DNA from 3 places in the Rhizobium sp. WYCCWR 11152 genome. Region 2 is predicted to be linked to each of the others. Evidence: riboswitches for the same ligand, from Rfam matches in the RefSeq annotation. Region 2 holds a riboswitch; each other region holds the start of a gene.
The links. A riboswitch is a leader RNA that binds a small molecule or an ion and turns the genes downstream of it on or off. The one in region 2 is predicted to bind FMN.
Positions count from the first base shown of each region.

Region 1: it holds a riboswitch for FMN, as region 2 does, so the genes downstream of both, ribB (3,4-dihydroxy-2-butanone-4-phosphate synthase) here and G9X67_RS06125 (6,7-dimethyl-8-ribityllumazine synthase) in region 2, are expected to answer to the same signal.
Region 3: it holds a riboswitch for FMN, as region 2 does, so the genes downstream of both, G9X67_RS19695 (DMT family transporter) here and G9X67_RS06125 (6,7-dimethyl-8-ribityllumazine synthase) in region 2, are expected to answer to the same signal.

Region 1 covers NZ_JABFCP010000008.1:237,376-242,120, reverse strand. The annotation lists gene G9X67_RS11055 (SDR family oxidoreductase) at 1-358, shown strand, start outside; gene G9X67_RS11050 (glucose 1-dehydrogenase) at 643-1,425, shown strand; FMN riboswitch at 1,620-1,770, shown strand; gene ribB (3,4-dihydroxy-2-butanone-4-phosphate synthase) at 1,897-2,532, shown strand; gene G9X67_RS11040 (SDR family oxidoreductase) at 2,619-3,386, opposite strand; gene G9X67_RS11035 (DMT family transporter) at 3,714-4,622, shown strand; gene mobA (molybdenum cofactor guanylyltransferase MobA) at 4,632-4,745, shown strand, end outside.
Region 2 covers NZ_JABFCP010000006.1:30,809-35,553, reverse strand. The annotation lists gene G9X67_RS06130 (VOC family protein) at 90-779, opposite strand; gene G9X67_RS06125 (6,7-dimethyl-8-ribityllumazine synthase) at 1,032-1,466, opposite strand; FMN riboswitch at 1,545-1,687, opposite strand; gene G9X67_RS06120 (SRPBCC domain-containing protein) at 1,934-2,380, shown strand; gene G9X67_RS34895 (hypothetical protein) at 2,566-2,874, shown strand; gene G9X67_RS06115 (hypothetical protein) at 2,984-3,208, opposite strand; gene G9X67_RS06110 (adenylate/guanylate cyclase domain-containing protein) at 3,423-4,529, shown strand; gene G9X67_RS06105 (helix-turn-helix domain-containing protein) at 4,614-4,745, shown strand, end outside.
Region 3 covers NZ_JABFCP010000009.1:907,527-912,271, forward strand. The annotation lists gene lon (endopeptidase La) at 1-1,726, shown strand, start outside; gene hupB (DNA-binding protein HupB) at 1,933-2,208, shown strand; FMN riboswitch at 2,332-2,486, shown strand; gene G9X67_RS19695 (DMT family transporter) at 2,578-3,477, shown strand; partial or broken gene G9X67_RS19700 (esterase-like activity of phytase family protein) at 3,561-4,745, shown strand, end outside.

The DNA.
Region 1 (4,745 bases), on a different contig from region 2:
GCGCGGCTCCATCGTCAACATCGCTTCCATGTCGGGTGTGATCGTAAACCGGGGGCTTAGCCAAGCGCACTATAACGCCTCCAAGGCGGGCGTGATCCATATGTCGAAGTCCATGGCGATGGAATGGGTCGACCGCGGCATTCGCGTCAACACCATCTCCCCCGGATACACGGCAACGCCCATGAACACCCGTCCGGAGATGGTCCACCAGACCAAGCTCTTCGAAGAGCAGACGCCGATGCAGCGCATGGCAGCGGTGGACGAGATGGTGGGCCCGGCGGTGTTCCTGCTGTCGAATGCGGCAAGTTTCGTGACCGGCGTCGATCTGCTGGTCGACGGCGGTTTCTGCTGCTGGTGATGCGATGAGAAAGCTCATTGCCGCCGCTGGAAAGTGACCGGTCTCGCTTCCTCCCTGGCTGAGATCGAGGCGCTGAAGGGACTAACGGGCAAGACGGCGTGCGATATCGCCGTCTGCCCGCCCTTCACGCCGATCGAACGGGCTGTCTAACGGACGGAGGGCTCGGGCGTCGTCATCGGCGCTAAAGGCTGCCTGAATTTGCGACAACCGGTTGAGATCCAATAATGATCGCATGGTAGGTCGCACCCAGATTTGCTGTTTATCGAGTGACACAAGGAAAGAGCATGAAACGCTTTGAGCAGAAGACTGTCGTTATTACCGGGGGCAGCCGCGGCATCGGCGCCGCCATCGCCAGACGCTTTGCGCGCGAAGGCGCCAATCTCGTCGTCTCGGCCAATGAGGAGCTGGTCCACGGCGTTGCCGAACAGATCCGAACCGAAGGCGGCAAGGCGATCTCCTTCATCGGCGATGTCACCGACAAGGCAAGCGTCACCGCCCTCTATGATGCCGCCGAGAAGGAATTCGGCTCGGTCGACGTTTCGATCCAGAATGCCGGCGTCATCACCATCGCCCGCGTCGAGGACCTGACCGAAAACGAGTGGGACAAGGTCATGGCCGTCAACACCAAGGGCGTCTTCCTCTGCGCCCAGGAGGCAATATCAAGAATGCGCAAGCACAAGCGCGGCGGCCGCATCATCAACACCGCTTCCGGCCAAGCCCGCGACGGCTTCATCTACACCCCGCATTATGCCGCCTCGAAAATGGGCGTCGTCGGAATCACCCAGAGCCTGGCCAAGGAAGTCGCGACCGAGAAGATCACCGTCAACGCCTTCTGCCCCGGCATCATCGAGACCGACATGTGGGCCTATAACGACCAGGCCTGGGGCAAGCTGCTCGGCAACTACGCCCCCGGCGAACTGATGAAGGAATGGGTCGAAGGCATCCCGATGAAACGGGCCGGCTCCGGCGAAGATGTCGCCGGCCTGGTGACCTTCCTCGCCAGCGATGACGCTGCCTATATCACCGGCCAGACGATCAATGTCGACGGCGGCCTGATCATGTCCTGATGCAGGCGCCCAAATTGCGTAGCGGTTTTGGGACAACGACATGCATCGAACAAAGAGCAAACCACGAGCGAAGTGCGGAAGGCGACACGGTCGTCGCCTCTGTGTGAACAGTGTGTCCATCGGCGTTAGGGCAGCTTTGCATTTTTGCCTGGTCGAGTGACCTTGCCATCCGCCTGTTTTTGGTCCTATCTTTGAAGTGTTCTCAGGGCGGGGTGTAATTCCCCACCGGCGGTATCAGGAGCAATCCTGGAGCCCGCGAGCGCTTCCGGCACCTCCTGTCGGAAGGTCAGCAGATCCGGTGAGATGCCGGAGCCGACGGTATAGTCCGGATGGAAGAGGACAACACGGGCAGTCGCACTCCATCCTGGAGGCGGCTGACGTTTGTTCGCCCAAGGGCAGAAGGCTCGCTCACGGATTGAGCCGAGCAGACCATGTCAGTCCGCTGACATAACCCTTGAAAGGCCAGACAGCATGACTATCGCAACAATTGAAGATGCCATTTCAGCCATTGCCAGCGGCAAGATGGTCGTCGTCGTCGACGACCAGAACCGGGAAAACGAGGGCGATATCGTGGTCGCGGCCGATGCCGTCACCCCGGAAACAATCGCCTTCATGATGACCCACGCCCGTGGTCTCGTCTGCATCGCCATGGAAGGCGGGCGTCTCGATGCGCTCGACATTCCGCTGATGGTGCCCAACAACACGGAATCGCACAAAACTGCCTTCACGGTCTCGGTTGATTATCTCAAGGGCACGACGACGGGCATTTCTGCGGCGGACCGCGCCGCCACCGTCCGCGCCCTGGTCGATGATCGCGCAAAGCCCGCCGATTTCGCCCGCCCCGGCCATATCTTTCCGCTGCGCGCCAATCCCCGCGGCGTGCTCGGCCGCCCTGGCCATACCGAAGCCGCCATCGATCTCGCCCGCCTTGCCGGAAGGGTCCCCGCCGGCGTCATCTGCGAAGTCGCCAACGACGACGGAACCATGTCCCGCCTGCCCGACCTCACGCTCTTCGCCGAACGCCACAACCTCCCCCTCGTCACAATCGAGGACCTGGTCGCCTATCTCGACCGCCAGGCGGAAAGAGACATACGCGAAGTCGCCTGATCGATGCCTTTGTTGCGGCGGCATAGCCCGCCGCAACAAAGAACGTGCCGCAGTGATGACCGTGACGGCACCGTCCCTTGCCCACCCTATGTCCGGCTGATCGAAACCCCACCATCGGCCAGCATCGCCGTGCCGGTCACGAAGCTCGACATGTCGGAGGCGAGGAAAAGCGCCGCATTGGCGATCTCTTCGGGTTGCGCCATGCGTTTCAGCGCATGCAGCCCCTCCACGAAGGCGAGCACCTCCGGCGTGGCATCAGGCGCGTTGGTAATGCTGGCGGGCGTGTCGGTGCCACCAGGAAGCAGTGCGTTGACGCGGATCTTCTGCGCTCCGAGTTCAGCGGCGAGCACCTGCACGAAGCCGATCAGCCCCGCCTTGCTCGCCGCATAGGCGGCCATGCCAGGCATACCGACGGTGTGGCCGACGAAAGTCGAGGTGAAGATCAGCGAGCCGCCGCCTTTTCCCATCGCCGCCGACTGGTGTTTGGCGCCGAGGAAGGCGGCGGTGAGATTGATCTCGATCGTCTCGCGCCAGCCCTCGAGCGACAGCCCGGCAACCGGCCCTATCTCACCGAGGATGCCGGCATTGTTGAAGGCGATGTCGAGCCGGCCAAAACGCGAGACTGCCATTTCGACGAGCCTTGCCTGCAGCGCCTCGTCCCTGACATCGCCTGATATGGCGACGGCTTGACCACCCTCCGCCTCGATTTCGGCGATGACGGCATCGAGCGCGTCCTGCCGCCGGCCGGTGACCACGAGCTTGGCGCCTTGCCGCGCAAAGAGTTTCGCCGCCGCGCGGCCGATGCCGGAGCTTGCGCCAGTGATGATGGCGATCTTGTCGTTGAGAAGTGTCATATCGGTCTCTCCTGGGTTGTTGCGAGATGTGAGATGCTCAAACATCAGGCGATGCAGCCACCCGATTCCCGCGCAAGAAGAGAAAAACGCCTATGGCCGAACCGGAAGGAGCGATGGCGCGTCCCCATCGACGCCTTGATGGCCGTGCGGAAGTATCGGGATTCACCATATAAAACGGTGATTTGCGGCGATCTCACTCACACGCCTGCGTTGAGGTCAGCGTTATTGTGCACCGCATCATCGATTTATGCTTTGTGTGACATTCATCCGATTCCCTTGATGCATCTTCGCGATTAAAAGGAGCGCACAGGTAACGGGAATCTCTTCATGCCGCGGTCACGCAATACTGAGGGCGCCATCTATATGAGCATGGCGATGGCCGGCTTTTCTGCAAGCGACGCTCTATCCAAATCGGTAATCGCCTATATGAACGCCGGCGAGATCATGTTCCTGCGCGGCCTCTTCACCAGCCTGCTTGTCTATCTGATCGCCTGGAAAATGGGTGCGCTGCGTTCCTGGCGCATCATGCTGCAGCCGATGATCATTTTCAGGATCATCTGCGAGACGCTCTCCGCCGTCACCTATATCACCGCGCTCGGCATGATGCCGATCGCCAATGCCTCGGCGATCCTGCAATCGCTGCCACTGGTCGTCACCTTCGGCGCGGCGCTCTTCTTCGGCGAGCCGGTCGGCTGGCGGCGCTGGTCGGCGATCCTCGTCGGCCTCGTCGGCGTGATGATCATCATTCGTCCCGGCCCTGAGGGATTCACCGCCGCCGCCCTCCTCTGCGTCGCCGCGGTGCTGACGACGGCCGGCCGCGATCTCGCCACCCGGAGCATCAGTCCGGAGATTCCCTCGCTGATGATAACCGTCATCACCGCCATATCAGCCTCCTTCTTCGGTGCGCTGCTCATTCCGGTGCTTGGCGGCTGGCAGCCGGTCAGCGCCACCGCGCTTGGTCATCTCGTGCTCGCATCGGTGCTGGTGCTCGTTGGCTATCAGTCGGTCATCCTCGCCATGCGCACTGGCGAAATCTCTTTCGTCGCGCCGTTCCGCTATACCAGCCTGATCTTCTCTTCTGTGCTCGGCTTCTTTTTCTTCGCCGAAGTGCCTGACAGCTGGACGCTCGTGGGGGCTGCGATCGTCATCGCCTCCGGCCTCTATACGTTCTATCGTGAGGCCAAGCGCCGCGTGTCGCCGATCGCGCAGGAATCCGCGCCGCGCGCGCCGGTTTGAGGAAGGATGATGGCTGGATTCTCATTGGATAAATCTCAAATAGCGGGCGTCGTGCTGGCCGGCGGCCGCTCACAGCGCATGGGCCGCGACAAGGCGGGCGTGATGCTCGGGGCCGAGAGCCTG
Region 2 (4,745 bases):
CACCAAGAAGGCGCGATGAAGCGCCGCGCCGTTGCCGCCGAGACGCCTCTCAAATGATGTCACCGTCTGCGTGATGCCACCGCCCTTGCCTATAAGGGCAGCTGCTTGCCGGCCTGTTCGCTGACCATGTATTCGGCGTACCAGTCCGGCCAATTCTCGTCGTGTTTGCCGCCGTTTCGCTTCTCGTGTTCACCGTGCGCGGTCGCCGCACGGCGCATGGCTGACGCGAGATCGGTTGAGTTGGTGAATGTCGTCCCGTCGGCGTCGATGCGCCCCGGCAGGCGCGTGGTGACTTCCTGGAACAGCCAGCCGTTGCCATCGGGATCCTTGAAGGAGGCGAAAGAGCGGTAGCTGCGGTGATCGGGATCGCGGCCGGCAACGCGGAGCCGCCCGAACAGATAGGGTTCGTCCTTGCCGGCATAGACGCCGGCCGCGTCGTGGAACACTTCGCTCACCTCGACGCCGCGGGCGATGAGATCGCGGCGGGCGGCCTCGATGTCGGAGACGATAAGATAGAGCCCTTGGGCGGAACCGGGGGCGGCGGCCGTGACGTTCTTGCCGAAGATGATCGCGCAGCCGGAGCCCGGCGGCGTAAACTGGATCACCCGAAAATCGGCATCATTGGCGAAGTCGGCGTCGAGCCGCCAACCCAGGCCGTCGTAAAAGCGCTTGGCGCGGTCGACATCGGAAACAGGGATGACGACGACCTCGAGCTTGGTGTCGACGGGATGTGTTTTCGGGGTCTGCATGGGGGTTTCGCTGCGCAGTGCATTGCTCATCTTAAGCTCCTTGAGGTTTTGGATGCCTTGAGAATTGCTGACGCGTGACGACCGAAGTTGACCACGGCGCGGTGAGGCCGTCGAATCAATTATTCTGTCTGATTTGACCGGTATTGGAGGATTCCGCGGCGACGCTAGGCGCGCCGCTCCCGATCCGCGGGGGTTGGCAAGGTCATGTCGATCTGAGTGGTCGACGGCGGGATTGGCCCGCCGTCTTCATCGGCTGTTGTTGTTCTGCTCGTCGAGCCGCTTTCACGCAGCGAGAGCGGCGCGGGTTTTGCCGATCGTCAGAGCCGCCTTTGCTGCCTCGCGGCCTTTCTCGACGAAATGTGCGCGGTAGATCTGCTTATGGTGCTCGGTTTCCTGATACTGATGCGGCGTCAGCGAAACCGACAGCACCGGCACACCGGTATCCATGCCGGCGCGCATCAGCCCATCGACGACGGCCTGGGCGACGAATTCGTGGCGGTAGATTCCGCCGTCGACGACGAAGGCGGCGGCAACGACCGCGGCATAGCGTCCGGTTGCCGCAAGATCGCGTGACAGCAGCGGCATCTCGAATGCGCCGGGAACATCGAACACGTCGACCTGCTCGGGCGGAATAAGCTGATGGAAGCCATCAAGGGCGCGGTCGACGATGTCGGCGTGCCAGCTGGCTTTGACGAAGGCATAGCGGGTGGGTGTCATGGTAATCTCCTTTGGCGAACAGACACATCACCCAAGGCGATCACGAACGTCCCCGACAGCCGCAAGGGCGGCAGGAACGCACGTTCTCTTTCATCCGGACTATGACCGTCGGCTCAGGCATCTCACCTGATCTGCTGACCCTTCCGAAGAAGGCGCTCGCGGGCTGGCAATCTAAATTGCATACCGCCGGTAGGGACTTGCACCCCGCCCTGAGAACGGCGCGGACAATAGGGGGAAGGTGACCGGCTGGCAATAGGTCGAAATGCTTCGAGGCCAATGCAGGATCAGGCCTCCAGACGCGGCGGTTTCGCTTGTTCGTCGATCGCGACGGGCAAGCCCTCTTGCGGAGGATGGGCTCGCGCCTACATGCTCCCATTGAGGACATTCACGTCAGAATAGCACGGCAGGACGGGATGCGCCGTCTCTATCCGCGGCGGGCAGGGCCGTGGCAACCATGGGAGAGAGAGATGCAAGACCCCATCGTCGTCCGCCGCGAGACGCATATCGCGGCGCCGCCGGCCGCGGTGTTCGCGTTGATGACCGACCCGGAAAAGATCCTGCGCTGGATGGGAACGGAGGCGCAGGTCGAGCCGCAGCCCGGCGGGCTCTATCTCGTCAATGTTACCGGCGCCCGCTTTGCGCGTGGCTCGTTTCGTGAGGTGGTGCCGGTTCATCGCCTTGCCTACAGCTTCGGCTGGGACGGCAGCGAGGTGGTGCCGCCGGGGTCGAGCCTGGTCGAGATCGATCTGATCGAGCAGGGAGGCGGAACGCTGCTGCGGCTCACCCATAGCGGCCTGCCGAGCGCCGAGCAATGCGCCGGCCATGCGGAGGGTTGGGCACATTATCTCGGGCGGCTGACCGAGGTCGCCGCCGGGGGTGATCCGGGTCCCGATCCTTTTTACGGCAGGACATGAACAATTTTTGGCGGCGGCGGAGCGGCTCTGAAGCCCTTGCCGTTGCGACAACAGTGGTCAGCGAGCGCTCAGACCGGCCGTGCGGAAGCGCTTCTTTTTCTCCCGCAAACATGAACGCGCAGTTCATCTCCAGTTCAATTTGGCGGTCATAAGCTGTGGACGGCTGGATTGAAATGGAGTTCTCGATGAAGGCACTTTCTATCGCGGCTGCCTTGCTCGCTGGCAGCCTCTCGTTCGGCACAGCGCAGGCGATGCCGATGGGGACAATCAATGTCCAGAGCAATATCACAACGGTCGACTACGCGTGCGGTCGCGGCTGGCATCTGACGCGCTGGGGCGAATGCCGGCGAAACTGGCGCCGCCCGCCTCCAGTCGCTTTTTACGGTGGCCCGCCGCGAGGGGGCTGGGAACGGCGTCACCGGCATTGGGATGGCCCGCGCTGGCGCCATGAGCGGCGTTGGGATCGCGACCGCCGTTGGCGTGATGATGACTAAGGGGCTCGCTTAGATGGACGAAGGCCGGAGCGATTTTCGCCCGGCCTTTTCTGATGAGACAGGTTCGCCGACGCTGACCGGCAGCGTCCTCCCGATTTGTTCGATACGGTCAGATCCTGCTGACGAGCCAGTACTTGTCGTCGATCAGCTCCTCGAGTTCGACGGGATCCTTGACGCCGAATTCGAACCATTCGACGAGTTCCTTCGCCTTGCGGCTGCTCTCCTCTGCCGTCAGCTCGACCTGATATCTTTCGCACCATCGCCGAAGGATCGACGTCAGCAGCGTCATGTCATTCCCATCCAGCGGATCTTTCGGCCAGAAAATCGTACCCATCGCACCCCTCAATCACACGATGACGACCGACCTTATAATGGAATCAAAGCCGTGCAAGTTTAAAGTGTTTATTTTTCGTTTTCCACCGCGGTGAATGGTTTTCGACAGGGATGCGGACGGCCTTTGCGGGCGACAGGCTGGGTCGCTGGAAACGTCCCCACGATCACCTGGGGATGTCCTTGCGGACGTCCACGTGGGCGTGCGATGTTAAGCGATGGATCTGCCGTCTCCCCTTGCCTGGCTGGTTGACGAGGCCGGAGCCTCGCCCGGGCCCGAGCGGTTTCTGGCCGAACTCGGGCGCCGGCTGCTGGCCGACGGCCTGCCGCTTTCCGGCGGCACACTGACGCTTTCGGTGCCGCATCCGATCATTGCGCGGCGCACCTGGCTGTGGCGGGCCGAGACCGGTGCTGTCATCGAGGCGCTGGCCTTTGCCGCGACTCCGCAGAGCGAGGCCGGGCACGACTGGCTGACCGCGCTCGGGCCGGTATGGGAGGAGCGAATAGGGCCTTCGCAGGATAGTCCCATGCTCGGCTGGGCGGGTATCGACAAACGGGCAGGGGCCGGCGCATTCGCTCCGGCGGAAGCAGACCGGCTGCGCGAGGTCGCGCGTTTTGCCGCCGCACCGCTCGCAGCGCTCGCGGCGCGGGAGGCGCGGGCAGCCCTGCTCGAAGCCTATCTCGGCCGCCGTAGTGCCGCCCGGGTGCAGGCCGGCGAGCTTGCCCGCGGCACCGGCGAGACCATACGCGCTGCTCTTCTCTGCGCAGATCTGCGCGATTTCACCGCGCTTTCGGAGGTGACGGAGCCGCACGCGATGATCGCGACGCTCAACGCATGGTTCGACCGCGTCGCAGGCGCGGTGCACGCCTTCAGCGGCGAGGTGCTGAAATTCATGGGCGACGGCGTGCTGGCGATCTTTCCGGTCACGGGCGCTTCCGACGACGCGGGAAGGATAAGCCACGGAGACCGAGAAGCCTGCGAGGCAGCCCTCAGGGCGGTTGCTGCCAGCCGTGCCGGCATGGTCCATCTCGACCAGATACGCCAGTCGCAGGGGCTGGCGCCGCTGCCCTTCGGCGCGGCGCTGCATTTCGGCGAGATCCTGTGGGGCAATATCGGCGCAGCCGACCGGCTGGACTTTACCGCCATCGGCCCCGCCGTCAATCTCGTCAGCCGGCTGGAAGGGCTCTGCAAACCGCTCGGCCGAAGCGTGCTGATCTCGGGCGCGGTTGCAGCGAATACGGCGACGGCCCTGATGCCGCTCGGAGAGCACAGGTTGCGAGGCATTGCCCAGCCTTGCGCGGTCTTCACCTTGCCGGAGAATTGAGCCGCAAGGCTGGGTGCCGTGAGCGGCCTTCGTTTACGCAAAGAAATCTTTGCAAAGATATGTTTGCAATAGTAGGCTGCCGGCATGAAAAATCCGCGCCCGCAGCCTGCCCACTCAGTCACCGCACCCCGCACCCTCAGCCGGGTCGTGCCCGATCCGACCGCGCTGAAAGCGCTGACGCATCCTGTCCGGCTGAGCATGCTCGGCATGCTCAGG
Region 3 (4,745 bases), on a different contig from region 2:
CCTCAATGAACAGATGAAGGCGATCCAGAAGGAACTCGGCGACGGCGAGGAAGGCCGCGACGAGATGAGCGAACTGGAAGAGCGCATCTCCAAGACCAAGCTGTCCAAGGAAGCCCGTGAAAAGGCCGATGCGGAACTGAAGAAGCTGCGCCAGATGAGCCCGATGTCGGCGGAAGCCACCGTCGTGCGCAATTATCTGGACTGGCTGCTCGGCATTCCCTGGGGCAAGAAGTCGAAGATCAAGGCCGATCTCAACAATGCCGAGAAGATCCTCGAAGCCGATCACTTCGGTCTCGACAAGGTCAAGGAGCGCATCGTCGAATATCTGGCCGTGCAGGCCCGTGCCACCAAGATCAAAGGCCCGATCCTCTGCCTCGTCGGTCCTCCGGGCGTCGGCAAGACCTCGCTCGCCCAGTCGATCGCCAAGGCGACCGGCCGTGAGTATGTCCGCATGGCGCTTGGCGGCGTTCGCGACGAAGCCGAAATCCGCGGTCACCGCCGCACCTATATTGGCTCGATGCCCGGCAAGGTCATCCAGTCGATGAAGAAGGCGAAGAAGTCCAACCCGCTCTTCCTTCTCGACGAGATCGACAAACTCGGCCAGGACTATCGCGGTGATCCGTCCTCGGCCCTGCTCGAAGTGCTCGATCCGGCCCAGAACATGACCTTTATGGACCACTATCTGGAAGTCGAATACGACCTGTCGGATGTGATGTTCATCACGACGGCAAATACGCTGAATATTCCAGCGCCTCTGATGGATCGCATGGAGATTATCCGTATCGCCGGCTACACCGAGGATGAAAAGCGCGAAATCGCCAAGCGGCACCTGCTGCCGAAGGCCATCAAGGAACATGCGTTGCAGCCGGAAGAATTCTCGGTCAGCGACGACGCCCTGATGTCGATCAGCCAGCAGTATACCCGCGAAGCCGGCGTCCGCAACTTCGAGCGCGAGCTGATGAAACTCGCCCGCAAGGCGGTCACCGAGATCATCAAGGGCAAGACGAAGGCCGTTCACGTGACGGCTGCCAACATCTCCGACTATCTGGGCGTCCCGCGCTTCCGCCATGGCGAAGCAGAGGGCGAGGATCAGGTCGGCGTCGTGACCGGTCTTGCCTGGACGGAAGTCGGTGGCGAACTGCTGACCATCGAAGGCGTGATGATGCCGGGCAAGGGCCGCATGACCGTCACCGGCAATCTGAAGGAAGTCATGAAGGAATCGATCTCGGCAGCGGCCTCCTATGTCCGCTCGCGCGCTGTCGATTTCGGCATCGAGCCGCCGCGCTTCGACAAGAGCGATATCCACGTGCACGTGCCGGAAGGCGCGACGCCGAAGGATGGCCCCTCGGCAGGCGTCGCCATGGCAACCGCGATCGTCTCGATCATGACCGGCATTCCAGTGGACAGGCATGTGGCCATGACCGGCGAAATCACCCTTCGTGGCCGTGTGCTGCCGATCGGTGGTCTCAAGGAAAAGCTGCTCGCAGCGCTTCGCGGCGGCATCAAGAAGGTGTTGATTCCGGAGGAAAACGCCAAGGACCTGGCGGAGATTCCTGACAACGTGAAGAACAACATGGAGATCATCCCGGTATCCCGCATGGGCGAGGTGATCAAGCATGCGCTGATCCGGCGGCCGGAGCCGATCGAATGGGATGGCACGGTGGAAACGCCGGTCATCACATCGGTCGAAGGCCTCGATGAGACAGGCGCAACCATAGCGCATTGAGTGGCCTTTGCCACATTTATGCCCAATTGGCCCAAAACACGGAAAAAGGCTGGCGGAAACGCCAGCCTTTTTTGTGAAAACGTCATGTAGACGCTTGCTTTTCCTTGATTTGCAGGGCTTTTGGGTTTTCGGCGGGCCTGATGAAACCTATTCTGCGCCTAGCTTACTTTTGAGTCGTTTCATACCATTTAGAAAGGGGTGGAAACATGAACAAGAATGAACTCGTGTCCGCAGTAGCCGAAAAGGCAGGACTGACGAAGTCTGACGCGGCTTCCGCTGTTGACGCGGTTTTCGACGTTGTCCAGGCTGAACTCAAGAACAAGGGCGACATTCGCCTCGCGGGTTTCGGCAGCTTCACCGTTTCTCATCGTGCCGCATCGAAGGGCCGTAACCCGTCGACGGGCGCTGAAGTCGACATTCCGGCTCGCAACGTGCCGAAATTCACGCCCGGCAAGGGCCTGAAGGACGCCGTCAACGGCTGATCTGAGATTATCCCACCAGCCGGAAACGAGACCGGTTGTGCAGGATTTAAGAGGGGTTCGGCTTTGCCGGACCCCTTTTGCTTTGGCGGGCCTTGCTGTCGCCCGGGCTTTAATCTACGACGTTTCTGTTCTCAGGGCGGGGTGAAACTCCCCACCGGCGGTGAGGGTTTCGGCCTGAGCCCGCGAGCGCCTTCTCTCGTGTCCAAGCGGGGGAAGGGTCAGCAGATCCGGTGCGATTCCGGAGCCGACGGTTAAAGTCCGGATGGAAGAGAATGAGCGTCGGCCGTGCGAAGGGCGGGGGTTGCCCTGTGTCGCCTGTCGGGGTTCATGCGTCCTGATTTATGTTGGTCCCTTTTATGGATGAAAGACATGAATCAGACTTCCGTTGCCGTCGAGCCATCCCGCGCCGTTGTCGGGGCACTCTGGATGGTCCTTGCCGGCATTGCCTTTTCGCTTCTCAACGTCGTCACCCAATGGCTGACGATGAAGCTTGCCTTTCCCTCGGCGTCGGCAGCCTTCTGGCAATATGGCTTCGCCTTCCTGTTTTCGCTGCCGTTCCTGAAGAGGCTCGGCCTTGCGGCGATGCGCACGCGCTATCCCTGGCGTCACCTTGCGCGCGTCGTGCTTGCCGCGCTCGGCGTCGAGGCTTGGGTCGCCGGCCTTGCCGCGGTGCCGATCTGGCAGGCGATCGCACTGGTGATGACCTCGCCCTTCTTCATCATTCTGGGCGCCCGGCTTTTTCTGGGTGAGCGCGTCGGCCCGGCCCGCTGGGCAGCGACGGCGGCGGGCTTCACCGGAGCGATGATCATTCTGCAGCCATGGTCTGATGGTTTTGGCTGGGCGGCTCTCTTGCCTGTGCTTTCGGCGCTGCTGTGGGGCGCCTCGTCGCTGATCACCAAGAGCCTGACAGGCATCGAACGGCCGGAGACGATCACCGTCTGGCTGCTCGTTCTGCTGACGCCGATAAACGGCGGGCTGGCGCTTGCGGCAGGCTTTGCAGTGCCGACGGGCGCAACCCTTGCTCTGTTCCTGCTGGCGGGGCTGCTGACTGCCGTAGCGCAGTATTTCCTGACGCTTGCCTATGCCGCAGCGGATGCCGCCTACGTCCAGCCGTTCGACGATCTGAAGCTGCCGTTGAACGTGCTGGCCGGTTGGCTGTTCTTCGGCTATGCGCCGGCGGGTTACCTCTGGCTGGGAGCGGCTCTCATCCTGTCTGCTTCGCTGTTCATCATGCGAAACGAGATGCGCCGGGAGCGGAAACTTGCCTGACATGATTTGACGCAAAATGCCGCATCTGTCATGCCTCTGTCATGCGGCTCCCGCAGAAAACTCATGTTTCGAATGTTCGACACATGGGGGATTTCATGACAATTTCATCGCGCAGCGCAGCGCTTGCTGCCGTGCTTCTCGCATCGGTAGCCTTTCCGGCCGCGGCCGAGCCGGTTTTCAACCGCATCGCTTCCTTCCCGGTCGCAGAGAACCTGCCGGCCGACAAGGACAAGCTTTCGGTGAGCTCCGCCGAGATCATCACCGCGACCGACGACGGCAACACGCTGATCTATAGCGACAGCCCGCTCGGCGCGATCGGCTTTATCGACATTACCGATGCCAAGGCCCCCAAGGCAGGCGGCGCGCTGATGATGGACGGCGAGCCGACTTCGGTCACCTCGAGCGCCGGCAAGGCGCTGGTTGCCGTCAACACCTCCGAAAGCAAGGCGAAGCCCTCGGGCCGTCTGGCGATCGTCGACGTGGCGACCAAGAAGATCGAAAACACGTGCGATCTCGGTGGTCAGCCGGATTCGATCGCCCTCAACAAGGACAAGACGCTCGGCACCATCGCAATCGAAAATGAGCGCGACGAAGACGTCAATGACGGCAAGATCCCGCAGATGCCGGCCGGCGATCTCGTCGTCTTCCAGGTCAAGAACGGCACCGTCGATTGCGGCACCATCAAGCACGTGACGCTGACCGGGCTTACCGGCGTCGCCCCGGAGGATCCGGAGCCGGAATTCGTCGCCTTCAACGGCCTGAACGAGATTGCCCTGACGCTGCAGGAAAACAACGAGATCGTCATCATCGACGCCAACACGGCTGAAGTGAAGACGCATTTCTCCGCCGGCAGCGTCGATCTCACCGGTATCGACACCAAGCGTGACGGCGCCCTGAAATTCTCAGGCGAAGCCAAAGGTGTGCTGCGCGAGCCCGACGCCGTGAAGTGGCTGGACGACAACCGCCTCGTCGTTGCCAATGAAGGCGACTACCAGGGCGGCTCGCGCGGCTTCACCATCTTCGATAAGACGGGCAAGCTTCTCTACGAATCGGGCGCCTCCTTCGAACGCGCCGTCACCCATATCGGCCACTATCCGGAAAGCCGCTCGGGATCGAAGGGCGTCGAGCCGGAAGGCCTCGAAGCCGCCAAGTTCGGTGACATCAAGTATTTCTTCCTGCTCGCCGAGCGCGCCTCGGTGGTCGGCGTTTTCAAAGATACCGGCGCCGATCCCGAACTCGTCCAACTGCTGCCATCAGGCATTTCGCCG